DNA from 4 places in the Acetoanaerobium sticklandii genome. Region 4 is predicted to be linked to each of the others. Evidence: riboswitches for the same ligand, from Rfam matches in the RefSeq annotation. Region 4 holds a riboswitch; each other region holds the start of a gene.
What was found. Region 4 has a riboswitch for S-adenosylmethionine ahead of CLOST_RS08375 (methionine ABC transporter ATP-binding protein). Riboswitches for the same ligand answer to the same signal wherever they lie in the genome.
Positions count from the first base shown of each region.

Region 1: it holds a riboswitch for S-adenosylmethionine, as region 4 does, so the genes downstream of both, metK (methionine adenosyltransferase) here and CLOST_RS08375 (methionine ABC transporter ATP-binding protein) in region 4, are expected to answer to the same signal.
Region 2: it holds a riboswitch for S-adenosylmethionine, as region 4 does, so the genes downstream of both, CLOST_RS00885 (homocysteine S-methyltransferase family protein) here and CLOST_RS08375 (methionine ABC transporter ATP-binding protein) in region 4, are expected to answer to the same signal.
Region 3: it holds a riboswitch for S-adenosylmethionine, as region 4 does, so the genes downstream of both, CLOST_RS10815 (O-acetylhomoserine aminocarboxypropyltransferase/cysteine synthase family protein) here and CLOST_RS08375 (methionine ABC transporter ATP-binding protein) in region 4, are expected to answer to the same signal.

Region 1 is NC_014614.1:2,479,388-2,485,646, reverse strand. It holds gene flgG (flagellar basal-body rod protein FlgG) at 1-306, shown strand, start outside; gene CLOST_RS11845 (rod-binding protein) at 317-619, shown strand; gene CLOST_RS11840 (AEC family transporter) at 859-1,788, shown strand; gene CLOST_RS11835 (COG2426 family protein) at 1,785-2,249, opposite strand; gene CLOST_RS11830 (phosphodiester glycosidase family protein) at 2,485-4,479, shown strand; SAM riboswitch class I at 4,585-4,690, shown strand; gene metK (methionine adenosyltransferase) at 4,839-6,023, shown strand.
Region 2 is NC_014614.1:165,907-172,165, forward strand. It holds gene CLOST_RS00870 (argininosuccinate synthase) at 1-1,063, opposite strand, end outside; T-box leader at 1,116-1,339, opposite strand; gene CLOST_RS00875 (TfoX/Sxy family protein) at 1,674-1,931, shown strand; gene CLOST_RS00880 (GIY-YIG nuclease family protein) at 1,944-2,231, shown strand; SAM riboswitch class I at 2,232-2,335, shown strand; gene CLOST_RS00885 (homocysteine S-methyltransferase family protein) at 2,395-4,707, shown strand; gene CLOST_RS00890 (hypothetical protein) at 4,707-5,342, shown strand; gene CLOST_RS00895 (methyl-accepting chemotaxis protein) at 5,348-6,259, opposite strand, start outside.
Region 3 is NC_014614.1:2,274,103-2,280,361, reverse strand. It holds gene CLOST_RS10820 (ClC family H(+)/Cl(-) exchange transporter) at 1-1,210, shown strand, start outside; SAM riboswitch class I at 1,306-1,408, shown strand; gene CLOST_RS10815 (O-acetylhomoserine aminocarboxypropyltransferase/cysteine synthase family protein) at 1,531-2,808, shown strand; gene CLOST_RS10810 (homoserine O-acetyltransferase/O-succinyltransferase family protein) at 2,821-4,590, shown strand; gene CLOST_RS10805 (dTMP kinase) at 4,734-5,429, shown strand; gene CLOST_RS10800 (DNA polymerase III subunit delta') at 5,431-6,246, shown strand; gene CLOST_RS10795 (PSP1 domain-containing protein) at 6,243-6,259, shown strand, end outside.
Region 4 is NC_014614.1:1,785,504-1,791,762, reverse strand. It holds gene rapZ (RNase adapter RapZ) at 1-525, shown strand, start outside; gene CLOST_RS08395 (gluconeogenesis factor YvcK family protein) at 535-1,533, shown strand; gene CLOST_RS08390 (NUDIX hydrolase) at 1,639-2,073, shown strand; gene whiA (DNA-binding protein WhiA) at 2,075-3,028, shown strand; gene CLOST_RS08380 (HPr family phosphocarrier protein) at 3,031-3,297, shown strand; SAM riboswitch class I at 3,393-3,500, shown strand; gene CLOST_RS08375 (methionine ABC transporter ATP-binding protein) at 3,688-4,671, shown strand; gene CLOST_RS08370 (methionine ABC transporter permease) at 4,673-5,323, shown strand; gene CLOST_RS08365 (MetQ/NlpA family ABC transporter substrate-binding protein) at 5,336-6,148, shown strand; gene CLOST_RS08360 (DNA polymerase III subunit alpha) at 6,242-6,259, shown strand, end outside.

The DNA of each region.
Region 1 (6,259 bases), 690 kb from region 4:
CAGGATGAAGCAGGCGAGATAGTAGAGCTAGGAGAGATTCAAATAGTTCAGTTTATTAATCCAGAGGGACTTCAGGCTATGGGAAATAACTTCTTCTCTCTGACTGCAAACTCAGGCGAGCCAGTAATAGAAGAAGATGAAAGTAAAGACACTAAACTATACCAAGGATTTTTAGAAACATCTAACGTTCAGCTAGTTGACGAGATGGTGAGAATGATTATGGCTCAAAGAGCCTACGAAATAAACTCAAAATCCATTCAGACAGCAGACGATATGATGCAGACAGTAAACTCACTTAAAAGATAGGAGGTAGACTATGGACATTAAGCCTTTTATACCTACTAACATCCCAGTAAGTTACAAGGATGAACAGATGAGCGAGATGGAAAAGGAAAAGCTTAAAAAAGTTGCTGGAGAGATGGAAGCGGAATTTCTAAAAATCATGCTCAAGCAGATGAAAGCTACTATTCCTGAAAATGAAGACGAAGAAAAAGCTCCAGGCAAGGATATCATGACGGATTTTATGCTAGAGAGATATGCGGAAGATGTGTCAAAGAATCAATCTATGGGTATAGCCAAGATGATATATGAGCAATACACTAAGGCCTACAAGAAATAAGAAGGATTATTAAGAATTATTAAGAAATAAGAAGAATTATTAAGAAAAATAAAAAAAGAAATATAAAGAAAATTATAACAACTAAAAAAACCATTTAGATTTGTCTTTTTTATGAGATAATAATCTAAATGGTTTTGTTTTATGTATACAAGTTTTGAAATTAAAAACAGGCTTATTTTCATGGTAGTAAAGATAATTGTGATTTTGTTCCTAATTTATAAAAAGTGACGGTGATAAAAATGGACTTTTGGACGATTTTTTCTCAAGTATTAGTGCTGTTTCTGCTGATATTAGTTGGATATATAGCAGGAAAACAGCAGATGATAACAAAGCATGGAGCTAAAGAAATTAGTACTCTAGTTTTATATATTACGCTTCCAGCTCTTATAATAAGAGCTATGCAGTTTGATTTTTCTATAGAGCTACTAGGTCAGAGCTTAAAGATGATAGGAATGGCTATAGCTGTTTATGCAGGTACGATTTCGCTTTCATATCTATTTGCCAAGCTACTTAGAGCAAAGGGTAAGGAAAAGGACGTATTTCAGACAGCTATGATATTTCCAAACGTAGGCTTTATGGGATACCCTATAACTCAGGGACTTTACGGAACTCAAGGAATATTCTATACTTCATTATTTAATATGCCGTTTGACCTTTTGATGTGGACAGTTGGAGTTCATATGCTCAGCAGATCCTCTGATAGCTCAGCATCTAAGAAAAAAGGTCTTGCAGCCTTGCTTAATCCAGGGACAATAGCAGTAGCTATAGGGTTTACTTTGTTTATACTTTCAATTAAACTTCCACCGATACTAGATAGTACGCTACTATATTTAGCCTCAGCAACCACTCCTCTTGCCATGCTGGCAGTTGGAAGCACACTAGCTAGAACTAGAGTAGATGCAATTTTTGCAAACAAAAAACTGCTACTCACAGCAGTTATAAAAGTTGCAGTAATTCCAGCGATAATGATTGTTCTTTTTACGATATTAAAGCTAGATGGTTATTTTTTAAAGATTCCTATAATAATAACTGCTATGCCAGTAGCTGCAAATGTAGCAATATTTGCTACTCGCTATGAAAGCGACGAGCTTCTAGCATCTCAGCTTATATTTTTAACAACCTTAATGTCTCTAGTTACTATACCTCTCATAGCTCTGTTTTTAGGCTAGAGCATTATAGCGTGTGAGAGCATCATCATGATAAAGCCTGCTGTCATGTTTCCAAAAAATATGGCAGGAAGAGCATACTTCATACGAATATTTAAAATGGAAGCAAGTGCTGAGCCTGTGTAGGCTCCAGTAGAAGGCAGTGGAATAGCGACGAATACATAAATTCCGAGTATATTCGCTGCCTTTAGTTTTTTTGATTTTTTGTAGATATGGTTATTCAAAAAATCAGTAAACCATTTAAAAATGTTCTTCTCTTCCATAAATTCTAAAATTTTTCTGAAAAACAGAATGAGAAAAGGAGCAGGAAGTGTAGAGCCTGCAACAGAAATCCAGTAAGCTTCCCAAGGACTCATTCCAAGCCCTATTCCTAGTGGAATAGCTCCCCTGAGCTCGATTAGAGGTACTGCTGCGAGCAAAAAAACGTAGACCTCGTGACTGAGGTTTACAAAAAAATCATTCATATATATTATCCTCCGATATACTCTAGTAGGTTTAGAGCAAGTTTTTAATATCACTATATAACAACATCTGTATTATATCATAGGAAGGCTAACTGAAACAGAACTGTAATCACTATGTAATTGTATCTTTTTTGCTTTTGACTTAAGATATAGTGCGAGAAGGTATAACTAAAACCATTAACAGATTTTTTGACATCAAAGTATGTCTTTTGTATGTAAGAAGGAGATGTAAGGCATGAAAAAACAATTTGCGGCTCTTATGCTAGCGATGCTAATTGGATTAGCTCCAGCAGTATCCTTTGCAAATGTAATAGATGAATCAAGGTATCAGATTCCCTTAAGTCAAGGGGTAAATCTAAAAAAGGTATCTAGCTTTTACGAGTGGGGAGTCCAAAACGTAAATATACTTGAAGTAGATTTAAACAATCCATCTGTAAAGCTAGATGTTTTATTTAATAAAAGTGGTTTTATAAACAGAACAACACTTAGCAATATGGTAAATCAGGAGCAAGGCGTAGTTGCGGCAGTGAATGGTGATTTTTTCTCAATGTCTACCCCAGCATTTTCCATAGGGCCTATAGTAAAAGATGGAAAGCAGCTTTCAAGTCCTCATTATGAGCTTAATAAATACGCTTCATTGCTAGTTGACTCTACAGGCAACGCACTTCTTGCTTACCTTTATTCAAATATTCAAGTAGAAAATAGCTCAAGAGGTATAAATGTAGATATATCAGCAATAAATAAACCGAGTAAAGACTATGGAAACATAGTAATATACACTAAAGAATACACTCCTAACAGCCCAGGCGCTAATAAAACTTATTTTGACCTTACAGAGATAGTAGTAGAAAACGACATCGTAAGAGAAGTAAGATGTGGACAGCCTAGTGTGGCAATTCCTGAAAATGGTTACGTGATACTAGCAGCTGGAGCAAATAGCTTTGTACTTCAAGGAGCTTTTACTCCAGAAGAAAAGGTCAAGCTAAAAACAGATATAAACTTAAATTACAACAATATAAAAACTGCAATAGGTGGAGGTACTATGCTTCTTAAAAATGGAGTAGAGACATCCATAACCCAGAGTGTGAGCGGAAAAAGTCAAAGAACAGCTCTAGGAATCACAGCGGACAAAAAAATGCTCATAGTCACTGTAGACGGAAGAAAATCTCCGTTTATAGGAATGGATGAAAAAGACATGCAAGCGTATATGAAAGCGCTAGGAGCAAAGGATGCCATGATGCTTGACGGAGGAGGCTCTACTCAGCTGATGGCAGACGGCAAAATTCAAAATACTATGGCATCTGCAGAAAGGTCACTCGTAAATGGGCTTACTATCAAAAATACAGCTCCAAAAGGTAGTATCTCTCAGATTGAAATTTCTGTGCTAAATGAAACTATTTTCCAAGGAGACAAGGTAGAGCTTGCTATAAGAGCCTTTGATGCTTCTAAAAATCCTATAGACATAACTACTCCTAGTTTTCAGGTTTCTGGAGAAGGAATATCAGGGAGCTTTGATGGCAGATATTTCACGCCGACTTCATCAGGAAGTGGAAATATAGTAGCTTCATATGGAGGAGTTACTGGAAAAATTCCAGTAGAAGTACTTAAGAAAAATGCACCTGATACTAAAATGGTTCAAACTCTTCCGGATTCAGGAACAGCAGCAGTATTTGGAAACATGTCAGGTGGAGAAAGCATAATTGATCAAGCATTTAAGGCAAAGCTCGCAAGCTCAGCCAGCTCAAACCAAGCTGTAATGACTCTAGGTGCTGGGGATAACGCATTTTTAGGAGCGGTGTCAGCGCCAAAGGAAGCCTTTAATGGGGCATATAAATATAAAACCGTTGGAAATACAACATTTATAAGCGTGGACAACAGAAATGGCGGAGTATACAAAGTAAAAGGTCAATGGGACTATTTAAAAGGACTAATGTCAAAAAGTGCTGGGAATGTAGTCATAGTGCTTCAAGGCAGTGACAAGTCCGCAGACAGTATAGACCAAAATGCATTTGACAAAATCATCCAAAAAGAAGCAAAGACTAAGAATGTATATGTCGTATATTCAGGTAAGAGTTTTTCCTCTAGAGTAGATGGAAATGTAAGCTATATCAGTGTGGTAGACTATGCATCTATGCCAAAAACCAATATATATCAAGATATAAAATACCTTCAGTTTGCTGAAGCAGATGGAAAATTGGTATATGGATTCAAGCCTGTGCTTACTCCATAAAACTGATACAAAAATAGTAAAAAATATTTTTCAAAAACATATTGACATATGGTTTTGGCTAATATAAAATAAAATCCGTTGCACAATAAATGAATAAATTCTTGAACCTTATCAAGAGAGGTGGAGGGACTGGCCCTGTGAAACCCGGCAACCAGCACAGCAATGTGAGATGGTGCCAATTCCTGCGAGATATATTCTTGGCAGATGAGGTAACTTTAGTAGTTATGCCTCTTCTGCGTATGTGTATGAAGAGGCTTTTTAATGCAAAAAAGTCTACATTATGTACGATGTGCCACCTTGGCATATACAAGTGATACGGTTTACAGCATTTAATGCTAGAGATGAGGAGGATTTATTAAATGAGAAGATTATTTACATCAGAATCTGTTACTGAGGGCCATCCAGATAAAATGTGTGACCAGATTTCAGATTCAATACTAGACGCCCTTTTAGTTCAAGACCCTAATTCACGTGTGGCGTGTGAGACAGCAGTTACTACAGGTCTTGTTATGGTAATTGGAGAAATAACTACTAACGCATACGTAGATATCCAAAAAGTAGTAAGACAGACAGTTAAAGAAATCGGATACGATAGAGCAAAATATGGATTTGACTTCGAAACGTGCGCAGTAATTAATGCTATAGACGAGCAAAGTGCAGACATAGCTATGGGTGTAGACGAAGCCCTAGAGCACAAAGAAGGGACTATGAAAGATGAAGTAGAAGCAGTAGGAGCTGGAGACCAAGGTATGATGTTTGGTTTTGCTTGCGACGAGACTCCAGAGTTTATGCCACTTCCTATTTCACTAGCTCATAAGCTAGCTAAAAGGCTTTCAGATGTAAGAAAAGACAAAACTCTTGATTACTTAAGACCAGATGGAAAAACTCAAGTAACAGTAGAGTATGAAGATGACAAACCAGTAAGAATAGACACTATAGTAATATCTACACAGCACAACCCAGAAGTAACTAGAGAGCAAATTGAAAAAGACTTAATCGAAAACGTAATTAAGCCAATAGTAGATAGCAAGTTACTTGATGAAAACACTAAGTACCTTATCAACCCTACAGGAAGATTCGTAATCGGAGGACCTCAAGGAGATTCTGGACTTACAGGAAGAAAAATCATCGTAGATACTTACGGTGGATACGCTAGACACGGTGGAGGAGCTTTCTCAGGTAAAGACTCTACAAAGGTAGACCGCTCTGCAGCATACGCAGCTAGATGGGTTGCGAAAAACGTAGTAGCAGCAGGACTTGCTAAGAAATGCGAGATTCAGTTAGCTTATGCAATCGGTGTAGCTGAACCGGTATCAGTACTAGTTGATACATTTGGAACAGGTGTTATCGCTGAGGAAAAGATTTCTGAAATCATTTCTAAAAACTTTGATCTTCGCCCAGGAGCTATAATTAGAGACCTAGGACTAAGAAGACCGATATTCAAGCAAACAGCAGCTTACGGACATTTTGGAAGAACAGATGTAAGCCTTCCTTGGGAAGAGCTAAACAAAGTAGACGACATTAAAAAAGACGCTGGATTATAAAAATATCATAAATAATAAATTCAGCAATTTAAACCATTATAAGTTGTTTATGGAGCTTAAAAGCTTATAAAAATAAAGGATTAGTACTCAGGGAAATCTGTATACTAATCCTTTTGTTATTTATATTTAAATTTTGCTTCTTCAAAATTTAAATACGATATAATTTTTAAATTCGATTAGTTGTATCTGTTGAAACATTGTTAAGATTATGAGCTTATAGTATATGTTATAATAAA
Region 2 (6,259 bases), 1.1 Mb from region 4:
TGCCTTTATAAAGCTTGATTTTTACTGTGCCGCTTACCATCTCTTGAGTCTTTTCAAAGAAAGCATCTAGCGATTCACGAAGTGGACTAAACCATAAGCCATCGTAGATTAGCTTTGCATATTCAAGAGCTAGGATGCTTTTAGTATGAGTTGTATTTCTGTCTAGAGTAAGGCTTTCAAGCAAGCTGTGAGCCTGAACTAAAATACTTCCACCAGGAGTTTCATATACACCTCTTGATTTCATCCCAACTAGACGATTTTCTATCATATCTAGTACACCAATACCATGATTTGAACCTATTTGGTTAAGCTGAGCTAGCATTTCGTGTGGCTCAAGTGATACGCCATTTAGCATTACAGCCTCGCCTTTATCAAAGGTAAGCTCTACATATTCTGCTTCATCTGAAGCCTTTTCAAGAGTTTTTGTCATCATGTAAAGGATATCTGCTTTGTGTTCGTTTTTAGTATCTTCCAAATCTCCACCTTCATGGCTGATGTGAAGAAGATTCTGATCTCTTGAGTAGATTTTATCTTTTGTACAAGGAACCTCTATGCCTTTTGCATTTGCATAGTCTATTGCATCTTCACGGGATTTGATATCCCAGATTCTCCATGGAGCAATTACTTTTATATCTGGATCAAAAGCTGCTATTCCTACTTCGAAACGAACCTGGTCATTTCCTTTTCCAGTACATCCGTGGCAGATATAAGGAGCGCCTTCTATATGAGCTATTTCTACTAGCTTCTTAGCTATTAAAGGTCTAGCTAGAGCAGTTCCTAGAAGATATTTGCCTTCATAAAGAGCATTTGCTTTAATCGATTTATATACATAGTCTTTTACAAATTCATCCACTACATCAGCTATATATACTTTTGATGCTCCTGATTTTATAGCTTTTTCCTGAACCTTTTGCATATCTTCATCTTGTCCTACGTTTATGCAAGCAGCTATTATATCTGCATTGTAGTTTTCTTTTAGCCATGGAATGATTATAGAAGTGTCAAGTCCACCAGAGTAAGCAAGTACTATTTTATCTTTTTTAGTTATATTATTTGTTTTCATTATATTTTCCTCCATTATTTTAGAAATTAAAAAAATCCGCCTCTTCGTATTACAAAGAGACGGATTTATATCCGCGGTACCACTCTAATTAATTGTATTTGTGCACTAATACAATTCACTCGATATCGTTAACGGCGACAGCCGTGCCTTCATACTTTGATTTCAAAAGGCATCCTCAGGGTCCCTTGTTCGGTTAAGGTGAGACTGTCGGCCTTCCACTCTGTGCCGACTCGCTGGAGTCATCTCTTAGCTTACTTTTCCCATCACTGGATATGCATATACTTGTTTTTTTCTGATTATAGGGATTTAATTTTTACTTGTCAACATCAAAAAATATATTTTTATGTTTTAAAAAATTATTTTTATATATAAATAATCGGGGAATAGCCATGAAATTATTATGAAAAACATTTTCCTAAAGCTTAAAAATTTTTTAAAATATTTTTACAAAAGTTAAAGTTTTTGTTTACAATTGAGCAAATTTTGTTTAATATAATTTAAATTATATATATTTTTAGTAAGTAGATGATTTATTATATGAGGTATTAAATTTTGGTAGATTAATAAATATATAGAATGAATAGAGTATATATTAAAAGGGGAGAGTAATATGAGTAAGCTATCAGATATGGAAAACATAGGACCAACACTAGAGCAACGATTAATAAATGCAGGAATAACTACTCCTATAGAGCTTAGAAAGCTAGGTTCAAAATCTGCATATGTGATATTAAAAGAGCATGATATAGATGCCTGCATTAACACCCTGTATGCATTAGAAGGAGCTATACAAGGGATAAGATGGCATGATCTGGCAGACGATATCAAAGCTGATTTAAAGAGATTTGCAGACTCAGAAAAAAAGTAAAGCTGGGATTAAATGAAAAAACAAGAAGAATTACTACAAAAAAATATTAGGCAGTTTTATGTATATATGCTAAGATGTAAAGATAACAGCTTGTACACTGGATACACAGTGGATATCGATATGAGGTTTAAACTTCACTGTGAAGGAACAGCATCAAAGTACACTAGAGCAAGGCTTCCAGTTAGCTTGGTTTATGTGGAAAGGCACGATACAAAAAGCAGTGCAATGAAAAGAGAGTGCAGTATAAAAAAACTCTCAAAGCTTCAAAAAGAAGCATTAATTAAAAACTCAATAGTATGATTCTTATCGAGAGAGACGGAGGGATATGGCCCTGTGAAGTCTCAGCAACCTTCAGCCCAGGCTGAAAAGGTGCTAAATCCAACTGCTTAGCAGGAAGATAAGAGAAAACTTATAACTAGGCTTTCTCTTTGAGAAAGCTTTTTTTAATGTAAAGGAGAGAGCAATGATAAAAATATTCGATGGTGGATTTGGAAGTCAGCTTATTAGCAAAAGTATATGTTTTGAATGTCCTGAGGAGTTAAACTTAACTCAAGGCGAAGTAATCAAGCAGATACATAAAGAATATGCAGATAATGGAGCAGATATAATTACAACCAATACCTTTGGAGCAAATCCTCTTAAGTTAAAAAGCTATGACCTAGAGGATAAGGTAATGGAGATTAACGTTGCAGGAATAAACTTAGCTAAAACTACAGGCAAAGAGATAGCTTTTTCTGTAGGGCCTACAGGTGAATTTGTAAAGCCTGTAGGGGATGTGAGCTTTGAAGAAATGTACGAGATATTTTACAGACAGCTTGAAGCTATAACTATATCTCAGCCTGATTATGTAATCTTTGAAACCTTTAGCGATATAGGAGAGCTAAGAGCAGGAATAATTGCATTAAAGGATATTTTTAAGAAGCACAATATAAAAATTCCTATACTCGCCTCTATGACCTATGACAGCATCTATACCTTGACTGGAGTATCGCCAGCTGCCCAAGGAGTTATTTTAGATGCTCTAGGAGTGGATGCCATAGGAATAAACTGCTCAAAAGGACCAAAGGATATACTTGAGTTACTTGTAGAGATAGAAAAGTATACCAGTGTAAAGCTTATTGCTCAGCCAAATGCAGGGATGCCTGAGATTGTAGGAGAAGATGTAGTTTATAGCATGTCAGCTAGTGAATTTGCAAATCAAATGAAGCCATATTTTGAGCTTAATATGGGATATATAGGCTCTTGCTGTGGATCTACTCCTGAGTTTACTAAAGAGCTAAGAAGGCTAGTCGATAGCATAGAAGTAAAAAATATTAAGGAGAATAAAGCAAGCTCTCATGGATATCTTGCTTCAAAAGGCAAGGTGGTTTCTTCAGAAGCATTTATTTTAATTGGAGAAGCCATTAATCCTCATGCAAGAAAAGCTGTAAAGCTGTATATGGAAGAATTTGATATAAAAGGGCTTACAAGCGTTATATCAGAGCAGTGCTTAAAAGGCGCAGATGTAATTGATATCAATGTCAATGCAGAAGGAGCAGATAAAAAAGCATTAGCAAGGGAGCTAGTGATAAGTGGACAGCTAAATTCTGATTTTGTACTTTGCATAGATTCCAAAGAGCCTGAAATCATAGAAGAGGCGCTTAAAAATTATGCAGGAAAGGCGCTTATAAACTCAGTTGCATTGGACGAAAAGGAATTAAGTGAAATCCTTCCTCTTGCAAAAAAATATGGTGCTAGTGTGATAGGACTATGCATAGAAAATGAAATACTGCCAACTACCATAGCTGAAACTGTAGAAATAGCAGAAAAGCTTCAGAGCAGACTCCTAAGTGAAGGAATACGGGCTGAAGATATCTATATAGACCCACTGCTTTTCACAAATAAAACCTACAGCATATCGCCACTTGATACAGTAGAGATTGTAAGGCAGTTATCAAATAAAGGAATAAAGACCTCTCTTGGGCTGAGCAATGTTTCTTATGGCATGAAAAATAGAGATAGATTAAATCAAACCTTGCTTTCTATGCTAATAGGAAGTGGACTTTCCATGGCAATTGCAAGTGCTAGCTCAAAAGGTATAGTTGAAACCATAGAGTCAGCCCAGATACTTATGGGAAAAGAAAAAATATCAAATAAAACCTATATAGAGCTAGAGGATATAGATAAATTGACTATAGAAGGAGAGCTGATTTATCAGCTTATTAATAAAGAAGAGCCAAGTGCATTTGATAGCCTTCTAGCTGAAAAAACAGAGCAAGAAGTCATAAATACAATGCTAATAGCACTTGATCAGGCAGGAAAGCTTTACGATGAAAAGACAATTTTCTTACCTGATATGATGCAAGTAGTTGAAAAAGTTCAGGGATTATTTGACAGGCTTGAAAATAAAGCAAAATCTAGTCATACCTTAGTTTTTGGAACGGTATATGGGGATATTCACGACATAGGTAAAAACATAGTAAAATCAGTGCTAAAGCCTTTTGGCTACAATATTATAGACCTTGGAAAAAGCGTCACAAAAGAAGCCTTTGTGGCAAAAGCAAAAGAAGTAAATGCTGATATTATAGGAATAAGCGCCCTCATGACTACTACCATGGTAAATCTAGAGCCAACTATAGAGTATATTAAATCAGAGCTTCCTAATGTAAAAATAATAGTAGGTGGAGCAGTTGTAACTGAAGATTATGCAAGAAAGGTAGGAGCTGATGGATATTCTAAAGATGCTATAAAAGCTATAGGTCTAGTAAAATCGTTGACGGAAGTGGATGAAAAATAATGCGTATAAATCTAAATCTAGATGCAAAAGAGCTACTAAAATATATAGATAGACCCTATGATGAAGCAGAGGTATCTGAGCTTATATCAGAAATCAAACCTAGTCTAGGTTACAAGGTTTTGCCTGCAAACATTACAGACTTCATGGTAAAGCTTTGTGGGTATGATATAAAATCCTATTATCTTGCTAAAGGTCTTGAAAATTCTACTAAGGCAATATTTATATGGGCTACCCTAGGCAAAGAGCTAGATGATAAAATTCATGACTTGCTAAGCGAAGATAAAATATACAAGGCTACACTCCTCGATGAATTAGCATCATTTGCTGTGGATTTTTTGATGGAAAAGCTTTACTTGAGATTAAAACAGGACTATATCAAAAAGAGAAAATTTCTAACTCTTAGATATAGTCCTGGGTATGGAGATATTGCTATAGATGAATCTGAAAAGCTTATAAAGCTAGATGATACCTGTACTATAAGCTACAATGGCTCAATGCTCATACCTCAAAAGAGCATAACTGCTATAGTAGGAACCTCATCTACTCTTGAGCTTAGGAATTATCCAAAAGGCATAGGGCTGTGTAGAGGAGAAAATTGTTATGCTTGTAAAACCTGGGCATGCATGAAAACCTGAAAAATTTAAATTTTAAATTTTGTGATTTGGCCATCTAGCTCTTCAGCCTTTGTAAACAATTCCTCAGCTAGAGAGCTCATTTCTTGCATAGAAGCTGTTTGCTCCTCAGTAGATGCTGATACCTGCTCGGCAGAGGCAGCGTAGTCTGATATTATAGCATTTATTTCTGTTAGGTTTTTTATGATATTTTCCTTGCTGTTAGTAAGAAGCTGCAAGCTGTTTCCAAGATTGCTCATATTATCTATATTCATTTTAAAAGTGGACTGAACATTTTTCACTGATGAAGCCACTTGATGTACTACTTCTTTACCCTTACTACTTTCTTGTTGACCTTGAGCTATAGAATCTCTAGATTTTCCTATAGTCTGCTGAGTAGTTTTAATAAGCTCCGATATATCGTTAGCAGATTCTATGGATTTTTGAGCTAGCTTTCTAATTTCATCGGCAACAACGGCAAAGCCTCTTCCTGCTTCTCCAGCTCTAGCTGATTCTATAGCAGCATTTAGTGCAAGAAGGTTAGTTTGATTGGCAATATCGTTTATAACCTCGACTATATTTCCGATTTGGTTTGATATCAGGTCCATATCCTTAATTGTATGAAGGGATTTTTCAGTGCTGTCTGAAATTATATCCATTTGCATTTCCATGCTTTGCATACTTGTAAGAACCTCATCTAAATCCTTGTTCATAATTTTTGAGCTGCTAGAAAGCTTTTGCATTTCTCCATCAACTTGATCTACTTGCTGTCCGATGTCATTTGCATTTTCCATGATTTCTTCCATGAAATCAACTTGCTTTTCTGAGCCTTCAGTTAAAACACCTATAGCAGAGGCTATGTGCTCAGATGTCTGAGTCAGTTGCTCAGAGGATACATTTATTTGCGAAGAAGAATCCTTTACTGTGTTTGATATATCTAC
Region 3 (6,259 bases), 490 kb from region 4:
AGGTGCTATTGCTATAGTAGCAGGTTTATCTTTAGGTAGAGAAGGTCCTTCTATTCAGTTAGGAGCATGTATAGCTGAAGGGGTTGGAAATAAAATTGGAAAAGGTAGACTAGAAAAAAGAATACTTATGGCTAGTGGAGCGAGTGCGGGATTAGCAGCAGCATTTAATGCACCTATGGCAGGTGTGATTTTTGCCTTAGAAGAAATTTTTAAGTATTTTTCTCCAATCATTTTACTATCGACTATTTCTGCTGCAGTAACTGCAGACTTTATTTCGAAAAAAGTTTTTGGTATGAATCCAGTTTTTAATTTTCCAGTAAGCCAAACAGTACCACTTAATGGATACTTAATGCTTATATTTTTAGGAATTGTTTTGGGGATTTCTGGAGCTATCTATAATTATACTTTATTTAAAACTCAAAAATTTTATAAAAAATTAACTTTTCTTAATATAAGAACAAAAATAATAATTCCTTTTATTCTAGCAGGATTTCTAGGTTTAGTTTTTCCACTTGCAACAGGAGGAGGCCATAAGATTATAGAATATCTAAATCTTAAAAATGGTATTAGTTTTCTTGTTTTAATCTTAATAGTTAAATTTATTTTTTCGATGTTAAGTTTTGCATCAGGAGCTCCTGGTGGTATATTTTTTCCTTTACTTATTTTAGGTGCAACTATTGGAAGTATCTTTGGACATGTAATGATAGGAAATGGAATTTTTGATGAGAGTCTTTTTAATAATTTTATTATCCTTGCTATGGCTGGATATTTTACGGCTATTGTAAGAGCACCTATAACTGGTATAGTTTTAATAATGGAAATGACAGGTTCTTTCAACCATTTGCTTTCACTCACAGTTGTTTCAATTACAGCATACATAGTGGCAGAGCTTTTAAATAGTCCTCCAGTATATGATAAATTACTTGATAATTTAATAGTTCAAGAACATCCAGAAGATGAGAAAGAACATATTAATAAAATTCTTGTAGAAATAATAGTTCAGCATGACTCTGTTTTTGAAAATTCTTTGGTAAAAGATTTACATTGGCCAGGAAAATCTCTTCTCGTCGCTATAAAAAGAGGAGAAGTAGAACTTATTCCAAAAGGAGATACTAAAATTATGGTGGGAGATTATTTGGTTGTATTAACAGATATTAATTGTGAGTCTAAAATAAGAGAAAAATTAGAAAAATTGAATTTACGCCCTTAGAAAAAAGTGACTGAAGCTAACGATTTAATAATTTAAAAAAATACTTGCAATTTATCCTAGAACAGTGTATTATAAAAATCAAACTTAATAAAAGTTGCTTATCAAGATTGGTGGAGGGACTGGCCCTACGAAACCAGGCAAGGGTTTTATATAAAACCGAGTGCTAATTCCAGCAGACAATAGTCTGAGAGATAAGTGTAGCCTACAAGTCTATTTTTGTATTTAGATTTGTTGATTTTATTTATTTAAAATCATAAAGCCGCACTTTGTGCGGCTTTTTTAATTTCTCAGACTCTCAATATGAAAAGGAGAGGATATTAATGAAGAATTACAGTGTAGAAACTCAGTGTGTACAGGCAGGCTATGAACCAAAAAGTGGAGAGCCAAGAGTAGCTCCTATAGTGCAGTCAACTACTTACAAGTACGATGATGCAGATCAGGTTGCAGCTTTATTTGATTTATCAGCAGTAGGTCATATGTATTCCAGAATCAGTAATCCAACTGTAGAGGTTTTGGAAAAAAAGCTGACTGTTTTAGAAGGCGGAGTAGGGGCTCTTGGGGTTGCTTCAGGGCAATCAGCAAATTTCTTTGCTATTTTTACTTTGTGTAGCGCAGGAGATAATTTTATCTGCCTTTCAAATCTATACGGTGGAACCCATACGTTGTTTACTTCTACTTTAAAGCGTATGGGAATTGAGGCAACTATACTTCCATGCACAATAGAGCCTAAAGAGATTGCAAAACATGTAAATTCTAAAACAAAGCTGCTATTTGCAGAAACGTTAGGAAATCCTGGTGTAGAGGTACTTGATATAGAGGCTTTTGCAAAAGCCGCACATGATAATAAATTGGCATTTGTTGTGGACAATACCTTTGCTACACCTTATTTATGCAGACCGATAGAGCATGGAGCTGATATAGTTACTCATTCCGCTACGAAGTATTTAGACGGTCATGCAACTAGTCTAGGTGGCGTGATAGTAGATAGTGGTAATTTTGATTGGAACAATGGGAACTTTGATTGCCTTACTCAGCCAGACCTAGCATATCATGGGCTTAGCTATACAGAGACTTTTGGAAACCAAGCCTTCATCGTAAAGGCAAGAGCATCGCTTCTTAGAGATTTAGGCTCTACGATGAGTCCCAATAATGCATTTTTAATTAATTTAGGAACAGAAACCTTGGCTCTTAGAATGCAAAGACACAGTGACAATGCTCTAGAGGTTGCGAAGTTTCTTCAAAGCCTAGATGAGGTTGCATGGGTGAACTATCCGAAGCTAGAAGATTCAAAAGACTACAAGCTTGCTGAAAAATATCTTCCTAAAGGCGCTTCTGGAGTTATATCATTTGGAGTGAAAGGCGGAGTAGATAAAGCCAAGCTATTTATTAATTCTGTCAAGCTAGCAAGTCTTGTAGTTCATGTAGGAGATTTAAGAACTCATGTGCTTCATCCAGCTAGCATGACTCATAGACAGCTAAGTGAAGAGCAGCAGATTAAAGCTGGGATTGCTCCTGAGATGATTAGGCTATCTGTAGGAATCGAAAATCCAAAGGATATCTGCGATGATTTATACCAAGCACTAAAAGCTCAGGCGTAAGGGGGAATAGTCTTGCCTATAATAAATTCTACTAATACGGACCTACTAAAGGAGTTTTACGACAAGGATATTTTTCAGATTCCAGAGCTAAGAGCAACGACTCAGGATATAAGACCTCTGAAAATAGGTATAGTCAATTTAATGCCTAACAAAAAAGAAACAGAAATCCATCTGATGAAGGCGCTTTCTAATACGCCTCTTCAGATAGAGCTTGATTTAATAAGAACAAAAAGCAGAAAAAGTAAATACACCGATATGGAGTACCTTACTAAAAACTATAAAACCTTAAACGAAATTAAAAATAATAAATACGATGGACTTATCATAACAGGAGCTCCAGTTGAGCATTTGGAGTTTGAAGAGATTGATTACTGGGATGAATTAAAGGAGCTATTCGAGTTTGCCCGTACACATGTTTACTCGAGCTTATTCATATGCTGGGCATCTCAGGCGGCTTTATATTATTACTACGGTGTACAAAAAAGGAATCTAGGTTCAAAGCTAAGCGGAGTATTTGAATATGAACTAGCTGAGGATTCAAAGCTAACTAGAGGTCTAGATGATAATTTTTTCTATCCTCAGTCGAGAAATACTGAAAACGAAGAAGCTGAGCTTAGAAAGGTTCCAGATTTAAAAATCCTAGCACGTTCAGATGAGGCTGGTGTATGCATATCTTCTAGTGTAGATGAAAGATTTGTTTTTATATCAGGACATGGAGAATATGATACCGATACACTTTACAACGAGTATATAAGAGACTTAAGTAAAGGGATAAATCCAAGTATACCTAGAAATTATTTTAAAAATGACGACCCTTCAAATCGCATTCTTGTAAGATGGAAATCAAGTGCTAGCTTAATTTTTTCAAACTGGATTAATTATTTTGTCTATCAGCAGACACCATATCAGATAGAAAAAATAGAGCAAAAGGTGGTTGCAAAATTCGGTGGAAGCTCACTATCTGATTCGGCTCAGTTTGCAAAGACGAAGGACATCATACTGTCAGACAAAAATAGAACTCACATAGTAGTGTCAGCTCCAGGTAAAAGACATGATGAGGATATCAAGGTCACTGATTTGCTTGAAAGCTGTTATGAGTTAAAAATAAAGCAGCTAGAAATAGAAAAACAAAGAAAAAAAGCTTTAGGACAGGTCTATGAAAGATTCAAGGAGATATCAGAAAATCTTAAGCTTCCAAGTCATGTATTTAGCCTTATTAGCAAAACTGTAGAAGATATTGAGGATTCTATTCATAGGGATTTTATTATAAGCAGAGGAGAGTATCTAAATGCTCAGGTACTAGCAGCTCACCTAGGGTATAGATTTATAGATGCATCTGAGCTTATTTTCTTTGATGAAACTGGTTTAGTAGATGAAGCAAAGACCTATTTAGAAATTCAAAAAAAGCTTAATAAAGAAGAATTTGTAGTAATTCCAGGTTTTTATGGAAAGGATTTTAATGGAAATATTAAAACCTTTGAAAGAGGAGGCTCTGATATTACAGGCTCTATCATTGCAAGAGGAATGTCTGCTGATTTATATGAAAACTGGACTGATGTAGATGGAGTTATGACTGATGATCCAAGAATAAACGAAAATGCAGTTACTATCTCAGAGATGAGCTATGAACAGCTTCTTGAAATGAGTAGAAACGGGGCAAAGGTATATCACCCAGATGCAGTAAATCCAGTAGCTACTGCCTCTATACCACTTAGGATATGCAATACAAATAAGCCAAGTAATCTAGGAACCTTGATTCAAAAAACTAAACACAATAACTAAAGCAAAAGAGCTGGTTTTTTCTTAACTGTATTAATAGTAAAGAAAAAGCCAGTTTTTTATTGTGAATACAATTACATAGAAAAAACCTAGATTATCCTTTATAATATAAAAAGTAAGTATGAAGGCATTACTTAGGAGGAAATATGGGCAGATTATTTGTGGTTGAATCAGGTTCTGATGCTAGTGGCAAGGCTACGCAGACTGAGCTTTTATATAATAAACTGAAGATGGATGGATATAATGTAAGAAAAATAGAATTTCCAAATTATAAAAGTGAGTCCTCGGCTTTAGTGAAGATGTATTTAAGAGGAGATTTTGGCTCAAAGCCAGAGGATGTGAATCCCTATATAACTTCTACTTTTTATGCTGTAGATAGATATGCTTCCTTTAAAACTTCATGGGAAGAATTTTATAATAATGGTGGAATAATAATTGCAGATAGATATACTACCTCTAATATGGTCCATCAAGCGGCAAAATATGATGACTATAATGACAAAGATAAGTTCTTGCAGTGGCTTGATGAGTACGAGTTCGACTTTTATGGACTTCCAAGACCTACAAAGGTATTTTTTCTAAATATGCCTGTAGAATTTTCATTTAAGCTGATGAAAAATAGAAAAAATAAAATTACAGGAAATGTCAAAAAGGATATTCATGAAGCAAATAAGGATTATCTAGAAAAATCTTATGAAAATGCTCTTTATGTGGCAAAAAAATATGGCTGGGAAAATATTGACTGTACAAGCGATGATAAGCTACGCCAAATTAAAGATATTCACGAGGAAATATACAGCTTGATTCTTAAGAGCCTTAAATCGAGTGAGGATGGAGATTAAATTGGAAAGAGATAAGTTATATAAAGAAATACAAGATAATCTTTTTTATGCGGCATCTAATCAAACCTTATCTCATGCATTTATTTTTGAAGGGTCAAAGGATTCAAAAAAAGAGGTAATGGCAACAGAACTTAGCAAGAGGATACTAGATACTGAGCATCTAGAAAACTGTAGTGATTATTTTGTAGTAACAAACGAAAAAATGAATATAGAAACCATTAGGTTTATAAATAGAGATTGTTACATAAAGCCTTTTAAAGCAAAAAAAATCTATATATTTGAAGATGCTATGAAGATGACTCCAGTAATGCAAAATGCTTTTCTAAAAACCTTGGAAGAGCCTCCTTCAGATGTACTTTTTATACTTATATGTGAAAATGCAAGAGGGTTACTAGATACGGTTAGATCTAGATGTATATCGTACTATTTTCCTTCAGAGGACACTTCTTTAGATATTGATAAAGCATTAAAGGAACAAATTGAGAGTTTTTTTGAGAATCTTATTGAAAAGAATGAAATAGGTATAATTCAATATATGGAAGACTTAAAAAATCAAAAAGATGATATTGATGTAGTCATAGATGCATTCATGGATTATACGAGAGATATATTAATTACTAAAGAACGCAGCGATTATTTGTCATATTGCATAGCAGAAAATGAACTTGTGGATACACTAGCTTCTTCTTTTACCCACTTTCAGCTTCTGACAATTATTGATATAATAGAAGACACTAGAAAAAAACTATCTAGTAGATGTAATTACAATTTGACGTGTGAGGCGATGCTTTTTAATATAATGGAGGTTATAAAGTGATAAAAGTTGTAGG
Region 4 (6,259 bases):
GACAATATATTTCAGGGTATTCAAAGAGAACGTGCAATGCTAGAGGAACTAAAACAACAATCTGGTTATATTATCAACACTACCAATATGAAGCCAAGTGATTTAAAAGATGAGATAAATAATATATTTAAAGAAGGCAAGGAAAAAACAAATTTGATAATTTCAGTTACCTCATTTGGATTTAAGCATGGTATACCAATAGATGCTGATTTGGTATTTGATGTGAGATTTATGCCAAATCCTTATTATATTGAGGATTTAAAAGAGAAAACTGGTGACGATAAGGAAATCAGAGACTATGTCATGAACTCAAATCAAAGTGTAATATTTAAGGAAAAGCTTCAGGATATGATTGAGTTTTTAATTCCAAATTATATCAAGGAAGGCAAAAATCATTTAGTTATTGCTATTGGCTGTACTGGAGGCAGACACCGTTCTGTTACTATTGCAAACCTGTTGTATGACTTTTTAAAGGATAAAGGGTATAGAGTTTTCAAAAAACATAGAGATTATACTCTAAAATAGGTGAAGTCTATGAAGAAAAAAATAACAGTAATAGGTGGAGGAACAGGTCAAGCTAATCTTCTGAGAGGTCTTAAAAATTACAATATAGATTTGACCGCAGTTGTAACTATGGCTGATGATGGTGGTGGCTCAGGAAAGCTGAGGCAAGAAATTGGAATGCTTCCTCCGGGAGATATAAGAAACTGCATTATAGCTCTATCTGATATTGAACCGGCTATGGAAACTCTTATGCAGCATAGATTCAAAGAGGGAAGCCTAAAAGGGCAAAGCTTTGGTAATTTATTTTTAGCAGCCTTAAATGAAATTTATGGAGATTTTGAATTAGCTATTTCGAAAATATCTGAAATTTTGGCTGTAAGAGGAAGAGTTCTGCCTGTGACACTTGAAGATATACACCTTGTTGCAAAGCTCGCAAATGGAAACCTAGTAAACGGTGAATCTAACATAGCTCAGGAGTGTATCAATCAGTCCACTAGAATTGATAAAATACTTTTAAGACCATCAAATGTAGATGCATTTCCAGAAGTAATAGATAGAATTAATAATTCAGATATTATAGTTTTAGGGCCTGGAAGTCTTTATACTAGCATAATTCCAAATCTTTTGGTTACAGATGTTGCTAAAGCAATATATGAATCTAAAGCTGTAAAAATATATGTATCCAATATAATGACGGAATATGGGGAGACTACTGGCTATAGTATTTATAACCATATGAAGGCTATTCTTGACCATAGTATATTTCCAATTATCGATAAAGCAATTATTAATAAAAAGGATATCCCTGGAAATATATTGCAAAAATATTTATATGAGGGACAAACTCCTTTATTCCTGGATAAAAAGCAAAAAAAACAGATTTTAGAGCTTGGGATAGAGGTCATTCAAGACGACTTAATTACCATAAAAAACGAGCTACTAATTCATGATAGTGATAAAATATCGAAAGTTATTATGGATTTAGCAAAAAAAACTGATAGTTCTAAAATAAATCAAAGTATTTTATAATTTTTATTTATGTAAATTACTATTTTGAATTTGTATAAATACTAATATATAGTATACTATTATAAAGAAACTTGCAGACTAAATTTACAAGGAGTGAGGGGCAGCATGAGGGAAGAAATAAGTTCTGGTGGAGTCATTGTTTTTGGAAACGCCATCCTTCTCCTAAAAAAATATAATGGAGACTGGGTTTTACCTAAAGGTAAAGTAGAACCTGGAGAAAAGAAAGACGAAGCCGCCCTAAGAGAAGTGTTTGAAGAAAGTGGATTGAAAGCTGAGATAATCAAATATCTAGGAGAAATTCATTACACCTATAAAGAAAATTGGGATGAAAATAAAAGAGTCCATAAGACGGTATATTGGTATCTGATGCATTCCAGAAGTATGGATACAGTCCCTCAAAGAGAAGAGGGCTTCATAGAAGCCAAGTTCATTCATATAGATAGAGTGTTAGAGATGGCAAAATATGATGACGAAAAGGAAATAATAAAAGTTGCATTAGATGAAATTAACAAAAAATCATATAATAACTCAGGTGATTAAAGTGTCATTTTCAACTCAAGTTAAAAACGAGCTTTCAAGGATTATTCCTGAAGATAAGAATGTTAGAATTGCTGAATTAGCTGCCTTAATTCGCATGAGCGGAAGCCTGCAGCTAATGGGCTACAATAAATTGTCATTCAAGGTTGTTACTGAAAATGCTGCAATTGCAAGAAAAGTTTTTTCTTTGCTAAAAATGTGTTTTAATATTCATGTAGAAATACAGGTTAAGAAAAATAAGAATTTAAAAAAGAACAATACATATTTCTTGTTTGTATCATATGAACAAGGGGCAAATGATATATTAGTAGAAATAGGTATACTAAAAAAAGACGGTAAGGATTATACTATTCAAAGCGACATACCTGAATCCTTCATCTCTGATGAAAAATCAAAGCGTGCATATATTAGAGGAGCTTTTCTAGGTGGGGGATCGATTTCAGATCCAGAAAAAACCTATCATATGGAATTTGTTACTGTAGATGACGAGCTAAGTACCTACATAAGAAATTTACTAAATACATATGATTTTAATGCTAAAATAGTACCTAGAAAGAACACCTACGTAGTATATATCAAAGAAAGCAATAATATATCAGATTTACTTAACATAATGGGAGCACATAATGCTCTATTTCAGCTAGAGGACGTTAAGATTATGAAGCAGATGAGAAATGATGTAAATAGGATTGTCAATTGTGAGACTGCAAACCTTACTAAGACAGTAAATGCATCTATGAGACAGATAGAAGCTATAAACTATATCATAAATACAGTAGGTATAGACTACCTCCCTGAAAGTCTTCAGGAAATAGCAGAGCTAAGAGTAGAATATGAAGATTTAAGCCTTAAGGAACTAGGCGAAATGCTAGATAAACCACTTGGAAAATCAGGTGTTAATCATAGATTGAAAAAAATAGAAGATATTGCAAACGAACTAAAAGAAGGGAGAAAGTAAAAATGATAACAAAGGAACTTACAATAAAAAATGAAATAGGATTACACGCAAGACCTGCAGCTCTCTTTGTTCAGACTGCAAACAAATTCTTATCAGATATAATGATAAAAAAAGCAGGAAAAACTGTAAACGCAAAGTCAATAATGGGAGTTATGGCTATGGGGATATCTAAAGGTGAGATGATAGAAATAATAATAGATGGCCCAGATGAGGAAAACGCTATCTCTGCCATAGAGGACCTTATCAACGTAAAACTACTAGAGTCATAATATAAAAAAATTAAAAAAATATAGATTAATAGTGTTGACAAACGATATTAATCTATATATAATTCATATTATTCTAAACGATATAAAACAACTGAATCTTATCCAGAGAGGTGGAGGGACTGGCCCTACGAAACCCGGCAACCAGCTGCATTGCAGCATTGGTGCTAATTCCTGAGGTATTATTACATACCTAAAGATAAGAGATAACTGAAATCTTAGTTTATTAATCTCTTTCTTTGTGAAAGAGATTTTTTTATTTTCAAAAAAGATTTCTTATATTCATAAGCAATTTTGGTTAGATTAAGGTGTTGAGCTTTTATTTGTTTAGAAGTGGATTAGTCGACAAAATCCGATTTGCAATTTAATTATCAAAAATTAAGGAGGCTAAAATTGATTGACATTAGAAATCTATCAAAGGTATATAGTGATTCCAAAACACCCATAATTGCTCTGGATAATATAAACATTCAGATTGATAAAGGAGAGATATATGGGATAGTAGGTCTAAGTGGAGCTGGAAAGTCTTCGCTTGTCAGATGCATTAACAGAATAGAAGAGCCAACAAGTGGCGAAATTTATATAGATAAAATAAATATAATGGATTTAAATCAAAAGGATTTAAGGAAAACCAGAAAAAAGATTTCGATGATTTTTCAAGGGTTTAATTTGTTAAATAGCAAAACTGTATATGAAAATATTGCATTTCCACTAAAACTAGATAAGCTTCCAAAATCTGAGATAAATGCTAGAGTAAATGAATTACTAAGCTGGGTTGAGCTTTCAGACAAAGCAAATGCTTATACTTCACAGCTTAGTGGAGGACAAAAACAAAGAGTTGCTATTGCTAGAGCTCTAGCTAGCAAACCAGATATTTTATTATCGGATGAAGCCACTTCAGCTCTTGACCCGAAAACTACAAATCAAATTCTAAGTATGCTTAAAAGGATTAATAAAGAAATGAATATAACTATAGTAGTTATTACTCATGAGATGGAAGTGGTAAAAAGTATCTGCGATAAAACAGTGGTGCTTGAAAATGGAAGGATTATAGCTCAAGGAAATACAATCGATATTTTTTCAAATAAAGATAATTGTAGCCCAGATATATTTTCTAAAGAAGAGTCTTTAGATTATAAAGAGCATTATAAGGGAGAGCTATTAAAGCTTAGCTTTGTGGGAGAGAATGCTAAAAATCCAATAATATCAAATCTCGTAAAGAAGTTTGATTTAGAGCTAAATATTATTTCAGGCAACATTGAATATATACAGGAAAAGCCACTTGGAACTTTGATTGTGGAATTAAAGCGCCATGACAATCTAAGCACAATTATAGATTATTTAAATAATCACGATGTTCGGGCAGAGGTGTTATAAAATGATAGAACTATTAGATTTACTCATACCATCAATTAACGAAACCCTATATATGGTATTCATATCAACTGTATTTACGGTTATCCTGGGGCTACCTCTAGGAATACTTCTAGTGATAACAAGAGAAGACAGTGTACTACCAAACAGCAATATTTATAATAGCTTGTCAATTCTTATAAATATCACAAGATCGATTCCCTTTGTAATTTTAATGATATTTATAATCCCTTTTACTCGGCTAGTTGTTGGAAGTTCAATTGGAACAAATGCAGCCATAGTGCCTTTAGTGGTAGCGGCTATTCCTTTCTTTGCAAGACTAGTAGAAGGCTCAATTTTAGAAGTCAATCCAGGTGTAATTGAAGCTGGAGTATCAATGGGAGCCTCTCCACTAGAAATAGTACTAAAAATATTAATTCCTGAAGCAATGCCTTCGCTTGTATTAAATGTCACAGTGACAATCATAAATATTATAGGCTATAGTGCAATGGCTGGAGCTGTAGGTGGAGGAGGACTAGGATACCTAGCGATTGGATATGGATATCATAGATTTCAGACAGATGTGATGTTTGCAACAGTAATAATATTAATTATTTTAGTTCAGTTAATTCAAATTTCAGGGAATAAAATTTCAAATTCGATATATAGAAAATAGGAGGATAATAAAATGAATATAAAAAAATTATTAGTGTTAATATCAGCTTTAATCGTGGTAGTAGCTTTTGTAGGTTGTGCTTCTCAGCAAGAAGTAGCTAAAAGCGACAATGTAATAAAAATAGGAGCCTCACCAGTTCCTCATGCAGAAATACTTGAAGAAATTAAACCTATATTAAAAGAGCAAGGTATTGAGCTTGAGATAATTGAATTTACGGATTATGTTACTCCAAACCTAGCACTTGACAGTAAAGAAATTGATGCAAATTTCTTTCAGCATCTTCCGTATCTAGAGTCATTTACAAGAGAAAATAATTTAAAGCTATCTAGTATAGGAAATGTTCATGTTGAGCCTCTAGGACTTTATTCAAAAAAACTAGGCTCAATAGAGGAGCTAAAAGATAGCGCTCAGATTGCTATACCAAATGACCCGACAAATGAAGGAAGAGCGCTTATATTACTTGAAAATAACGGCTTAATAAAATTAAAAGAAAACTCTGGACTTGAAGCAACGCTTAAAGATATAGAAAGCAATCCTAAAAACATTGAATTCAAAGAAGTAGAGGCGGCTCAGCTTCCTAGAACCTTAGAAGATGTAGATGCAAGCGTAATAAATACGAACTATGCTATTGAAGCAGGACTGGATTTAACTAAGGATGCCTTATTATCTGAAGGCAAAGAATCTCCCTATGCAAATATTCTTGTAGTAAGACCTGAGGATGAAAAAAATGAAAACCTAATCAAAGTACTAAAGGCACTTCAAAGTGATGAAGTGAAAAGCTTTATAGAAAAGAAATATGGAGGAGCAGTTGTTCCAGCTTTCTAATAAATTTTAAAAATATATCATCTTTATGCTACAATAGAGTTAAAGGAAATCATAAAATGAATTCTTATAAAGTAGTGTTGGATGGTGGTAATTATGGATAAGAAATTTGTG